DNA from 2 places in the Streptomyces sp. NPDC059255 genome. Region 2 is predicted to be linked to the other one. Evidence: riboswitches for the same ligand, from Rfam matches in the RefSeq annotation. Region 2 holds a riboswitch; the other holds the start of a gene.

What was found. Region 2 has a riboswitch for glycine ahead of gcvT (glycine cleavage system aminomethyltransferase GcvT). Riboswitches for the same ligand answer to the same signal wherever they lie in the genome.
Region 1: another riboswitch for glycine. It lies ahead of gcvP (aminomethyl-transferring glycine dehydrogenase); the one in region 2 lies ahead of gcvT (glycine cleavage system aminomethyltransferase GcvT).

The regions. Positions count from the first base shown of each region.
Region 1 covers NZ_JBHYZP010000045.1:6,600-9,763, forward strand. Annotated here, with positions in the region: gene ACFXKG_RS35775 (DNA polymerase IV) at 1-577, shown strand, start outside; gene ACFXKG_RS35780 (PRC-barrel domain-containing protein) at 472-870, opposite strand; glycine riboswitch at 984-1,081, shown strand; gene gcvP (aminomethyl-transferring glycine dehydrogenase) at 1,266-3,164, shown strand, end outside.
Region 2 covers NZ_JBHYZP010000044.1:71,723-74,886, forward strand. Annotated here, with positions in the region: gene gcvT (glycine cleavage system aminomethyltransferase GcvT) at 83-1,222, opposite strand; glycine riboswitch at 1,369-1,466, opposite strand; gene ACFXKG_RS35705 (AAA family ATPase) at 1,713-2,414, shown strand; gene ACFXKG_RS35710 (enhanced serine sensitivity protein SseB) at 2,503-3,164, shown strand, end outside.

The sequences.
Region 1 (3,164 bases), on a different contig from region 2:
CACGGGCGGCGTACGGCTGCTCGGGGTGGGGGTGACAGGGCTCGCCGACTTCACGCAGGAGGACCTCTTCGCGCAGGCCGCGGCCCGGGAGCGGGCGGCGGAGGAGGAGCCCGGGGCGGCCGCCGGGGGCCACGGCGGCGCGCCCGGCGGGCCGGAGGAGGGGCAGGGCGACGCCGTGGCCGGAGGAGGGGCGGGGCAGGGGCGCTCCCCGGCGGAGGGGGCGGCGGACACGGGGGACGGGCCGCCGTCGCCGGCCGGGGCGTCCGGCCCGGCCGGCGAGCGGCGGTTTCCGGCCGGACACGATGTGCGCCACGCGGAGTTCGGCCCGGGCTGGGTGCAGGGCAGCGGGCTGCGAAGGGTCACCGTACGGTTCGAGGAGCCTGGATCCGCACCGGGGCGGGTGCGGACGTTCTGGGCCGACGACCCCGCGCTGGAACTCTCCGAGCCGCTGCCCCTCGTACCCGGGACCGGTCAGTCGTCGTGGCCCGCCAGCCGCCCGAAGTCACGCTCGTTGTCACGGCCGGAGAGGCCCGCGGGCCCCTCCGGGGGTTCCGGGGACGGCAGGGCGAGACCGTAGTGGTGGTAGAGCTGAAGCTCCTGGTCGGGGGAGAGATGGCGACCGACACCGAAATCGGGGGCGTCCTTGATCAACGCGCGTTCGAAAGGGACTCGCAGCCCCTCCTCGGCCAGGGTGCTGGGGGCGAGGGGGACGAAGGCGTCACGGCTGAAGAGTCCGGTGCGCACGGCGGCCCATTCCGGCGTACCCGTGGCGTCGTCGAGATAGACCTCGTCGACCGTGCCGAACTTACGGCCGTCACGGTCGTACGCCTTGCGTCCTATCAGGCTGCGCGGATCGATATGGGTCTCCACAGTCCCTCCAGCGGGTCGCAACTGCTCCTGAACACTACGAAAGTGCAGAACCGGTGGGACGGCCACTCGAAAGTTGTCCGGAAGACCCCGCTGGTAGGCTGGCAAGCGGCTGCTGACCCCGTGCGGGAGAGTTCTCCGGTGAGCCCACCGGAGGCGCCGAAGGAGCAAATCCTCCCCGGAATCTCTCAGGCCCCCGTACCGCGCGGACGAGGTCACTCTGGAAAGCAGGGCGGGCGCCGTACCGTACGGCATCCGCTCTCACCGACGGTGAAAGCCGGACCGCCGCACGGCGGGCCGGTGAAGCTCTCAGGTCGAGATGACAGAGGGGGAGGCCGTTCAGGGCACCCGAGCCGTGGTGCCCCCGCAGGTCGTGGCAGACCAGGAGGCCTCCGTACATGAACGCCCACCGCACGCCGCTCGCCCAGCTGGAGCGAGGCACCCCCTTCGAGCAGCGTCACATCGGCCCCGACGCGGGGGCGCAGGCGAAGATGCTCGCGCAGGTCGGCTACGGCTCGCTCGACGAGCTGACCGCCGCCGCGGTGCCTGACGCGATCAAGAGCGCGGAGGCCCTCGACCTCCCGGACGCCCGCACCGAGGCCGAGGTCCTCGCCGAGCTGCGCTCCCTCGCCGACCGTAACCAGGTGCTCGCGCCGATGATCGGGCTCGGCTACTACGGCACCTTCACGCCGCCGGTGATCCTCCGCAACGTCATGGAGAACCCGGCCTGGTACACCGCGTACACGCCGTACCAGCCCGAGATCTCCCAGGGCCGGCTGGAGGCCCTGCTCAACTTCCAGACCGTCGTGGCCGAGCTGACGGGGCTGCCGACCTCCGGCGCCTCCCTGCTGGACGAGTCCACGGCCGCCGCCGAGGCCATGGCGCTCTCCCGCCGCGTCGGCAAGGTCAAGGGCGGGGTCTTCCTCGTGGACGCCGACACGCTGCCGCAGACGATCGAGGTGATCCGCACCCGCGCCGAGCCGACCGGTGTCGAGGTTGTCGTCACCGACCTCGGTGAGGGCATTCCCGCCGAGGCCGCCGAGCGCGGCGTCTTCGGGGTGCTGCTCCAGTACCCGGGCGCCTCCGGGGCCGTACGGGACATCAGGGCCGTGGTCGAGCGGGCGCACGACCTCGGCGCGGTCGTCACCGTCGCCGCCGATCTCCTCGCGCTCACACTCCTCACCCCGCCCGGTGAGCTGGGCGCCGACATCGCGGTCGGCACCACCCAGCGCTTCGGCGTCCCCATGGGCTTCGGCGGACCGCACGCCGGCTTCATGGCCGTACGCGAGAAGTTCGCGCGCAGCCTGCCGGGACGGCTCGTCGGGGTCTCCGTGGACGCCGACGGCAACAAGGCGTACCGGCTCGCGCTCCAGACCCGCGAGCAGCACATCCGCCGCGAGAAGGCCACCAGCAACATCTGCACCGCACAGGTGCTCCTCGCCGTCATGGCCGGGATGTACGCGGTCCACCACGGCCCCGACGGGCTGCGCGCCATCGCGCGGCGCACCCACCGATACGCGGCGGTGCTCGCCGCGGGACTGCGGGCCGGCGGGGTGGAGACCGTGCACGACACGTACTTCGACACGCTCACGCTCCGCGTGCCCGGCCGCGCCGCCGAGATCGTCGCCGCCGCGCGGGAGGGCGGTGTCAACCTCCACCAGGCCGACGCCGATCACGTCTCCGTGGCCTGCGACGAGACCACCGGCCGCGCCCAGCTCGCCGCCGTGTGGACGGCCTTCGGCGTCCAGGGCGACATCGAGGCGCTGGACGAGGCCACCGACGACGCGCTCCCCGGCCAACTGCTGCGCACCGACGACTATCTGACGCACCCGGTCTTCCATCAGCACCGCTCCGAGACCGCGATGCTGCGCTACCTGCGCCGGCTCGCCGACCGTGACTACGCGCTGGACCGCGGCATGATCCCGCTCGGCTCCTGCACGATGAAGCTGAATGCGACCACCGAGATGGAGCCGGTCACCTGGCCCGAGTTCGGTGCGCTGCACCCCTTCGCCCCGGCCGAGCAGGCCCAGGGCTATCTGACGCTGATCCGCGAGCTGGAGGAGCGGCTCGCCGAGGTCACCGGGTACGACGCGGTCTCCCTCCAGCCCAACGCCGGTTCGCAGGGCGAGCTGGCCGGACTGCTCGCCGTCCGGGCGTACCACCGGGCCAACGGGGAGACCGGGCGCACCGTCTGCCTCATCCCGTCCTCCGCGCACGGCACGAACGCGGCGAGCGCGGTCATGGCCGGGATGCGGGTCGTCGTCGTCAAGACGCGCGAGGACGGCGACGTCGACGTC
Region 2 (3,164 bases):
CGGGGGTGTGGTGCGGAACCGCTGTCTTGCGGACCGAGACGGGACGGACGCGGAGGGCGTCCGTATCACTTCTGGCGTTTGATCACTTCTGGCGCTTGTAGAACGGCAGCGCCACGACCTCGTACGGCTCGTGGGAGCCGCGGATGTCCACGCCGACCCCGGCCGTACCGGGCGCGGCGTGCGCGGCGTCCACGTACGCCATCGCGATGGGCCGGCCCAGGGTCGGCGACGGGGCGCCCGAGGTGACCTCGCCCACGACGGCGCCGCCTGCGACCACCGGGTACCCGGCGCGCGGGACGCGGCGGCCCTCGGCGATCAGGCCGACCAGCTTGCGCGGCGGGGCGGCCGCGGCGCGCTCGGCGGCCGCCGCCAGCGCCTCGCGGCCGACGAAGGCGCCGCCGTTCGACGTCTTGTCGAACTTCACGACCCGGCCGAGGCCCGCGTCGAACGGCGTCAGGGCGGTGGACAGCTCGTTCCCGTACAGCGGCATGCCCGCCTCCAGCCGGAGGGTGTCGCGGCAGGAGAGCCCGCAGGGCACCAGGCCCACGCCCGCGCCGGCCTCGGTGAGCGCCTGCCACAGCCGCTCGGCGTGGCGCGGCTCGACGAAGAGCTCGAAGCCGTCCTCGCCGGTGTAGCCGGTCCGCGCGATCAGGGCGGGGACCCCCGCGACGGTGCCGGGCAGGCCCGCGTAGTACTTGAGCCCGTCCAGGTCGGCGTCGGTCAGCGCCTTCAGGATGCCGGGCGACTCGGGCCCCTGGACGGCCAGCAGGGCGTACGCGTCCCGGTCGTCCCGTACGGCGGCGTCGAACCCGGCGGCGCGGGCGGTGAGCGCGTCCAGGACCGTCCCGGCGTTGGATGCGTTGGCGACGACCAGGTACGTGTCCTCGCCGAGGCGGTAGACGATCAGGTCGTCCAGGATCCCGCCGTCCTCCTGGCAGATCATCGTGTACCGGGCGCGGCCCACGGCCACGGCGCCGATGTTGCCGACGAGCGCGTGGTCGAGGAGATGCCCGGCGTCCGGTCCCGTGACGGTGATCTCGCCCATGTGGGAGAGGTCGAAGAGCCCGGCGCGGGTACGGACGGCGGTGTGCTCGTCGCGCTCACTGCCGTAGCGCAGCGGCATGTCCCAGCCCGCGAAGTCGGTCATGGTCGCGCCCAGCGCGCGGTGCGTGGCGTCGAGGGCGGTGCGGCGGGGGGTGCTGCTCGGGGGGACATGGCTCATCGGTGTGGCTCCCAGGGCATGACTACGAGGACGATCCTCCCCATCTGTCATCGGAACCTGAGAGGTTCATCACGACCCCGCGTACTGAGGTCATGACTTGCACCTTGGGTGGGGCCGTGACGACACGGCCCGCTTTTCAGATCTGCCTCGTCCGCGCGGTACGGGGCCTGAGAGATTCAAGGGAGGATCTTGCTCCTTCGGCGCCCGGCGCACAGGGCGACCGGGACTCTCCCGCGCGGATTCAAACGGCCGGTATGGAGTTGGCGGGCACATCATCGCACGGGGCGCGGTGGCACGGCGCGGCCGGTCGCCACATCGCCGGTACAGGTGAGAGGCTTGCGGGACATTACCAAGTCTTTACACTTCATGGGCAAGAGACATGGGCAGGCCGGACGGGGCGGCCACCGGCCGGGCTGACGGGGCGGACCGGACCGACCGGGCCGACCGGACAGACCGGGCCGGCACGGACTGAGCTGACAGGGGGACGGCGATGATCTCGCAGGGGTCCGGCGCGTGTGCCACGACCGCGGGCGTGCCCGCACAGCAGGGGGCGGGCGCGCTCGGCGAGGGCCCCGTGGGGGTGGTGGCCCCGTCCGCCGGGCCGGCCGTGCGCGACCTGCGGGGGCTGGGGCCGGGCCGGGGGCCCGACGGGCTGGTCTTCGACGCCGGGGACCTGGTGGTCGTCTCCGGGCTGCCCGGCAGCGGCAAGTCCACACTGATCCGGCGGGCCGCCGAGGGGGGCGGCATCGACTCCCAGGACGCGCGGGACCGCTGGGCGCGGCGGATGCCGTCCGTACTGCCCTACGCCGTCTACCGCCCCCTCGTACGGACGGCGCACTACGCGGGGCTGCGGCGCGCGCTGCGCTCGGGCGCGAGCCCCGTCGTGCACGACTGCGGTACGCAGACATGGGTACGGCGCTGGCTCGCCCGGGAGGCCGTCAGACGCGGGCGCCGACTGCATCTGCTCGTGCTGGACGTGCCGCCGGAGACCGCCCGCGCGGGCCAGCGCGAGCGCGGCCGCGGCGTCTCGGGGTACGCCTTCGCGCGCCACCGCGGGGCGGTCCGCCGGTTGCTCGCCGCGGTGGCGGCGGGCCGGCTCCCGGAGGGGTGCGCCTCGGTGGTGCTGCTGGACCGGGACGCGGCCGGCGGTCTGGAGCGGATCGCGTTCTTAGCCGAGCCGGGAGTGGAGTGACCCGCGCCACGGTGCACGGCATTAGGGTGCTGGGTGCTGCGGCAGGGTCCTGGGTGGACCCGGTGTACTGGGTGGAGGGGCAACAGTGGTGAACACGGCATGGCCGGGGAACGAGCTGGAAGAGGTGCTCACCGCCTCACTCGGCAACGACGCGGCGGGCGGGCGGCTGGTCGAGGTCCTCGGCCGCAGCGAGATCTGGGTGCCGCTGCCCAACGGGGGCGGCCCCGACAGTCCCTCGCTCGACCTGCCGACGGTCGAGATCGACGGCGCCCCGTACGTCCCGGTGTTCAGCTCGCACCAGCAGTTCCTCCAGTGCGTCGGCGAGCACATGGCGTTCACCGTCGCGCCGGCCCGTGACTTCGCCCGCGGGCTGCCCCCGCAGCTCGGCATCGCGGTCAACCCCGGCGGTGCGGTCGGGGCGCCGCTGCCGCCGCTCGCCGTCGCCGAGCTGTGCCGGGCGGGGCGTACCCCGCTCGACGGGCCGGCCAGCGGGGGCCGGGTCAGGCTCTTCGAGCCGGACTGGCAGGAGGACCCGGTCGACTTCCTCTCCGCCGCCGCGGCCGAGTTCGGCGCGGCGGGCACGGTGGCCACCGCCCGGCGCGCGCTCGCCAGCGTCGAGGGCGAGCCGCCGGTGCTCTTCATCGGCGTCCAGCTCTCCTCCTGGGAGGCCGCCGACCGCAACGCCCCGATGGACGCGCTCGGCCGCGCCCTGGGCCGGGTGCCGGTGGCCTGGCCCGTCAACCTCCTGCT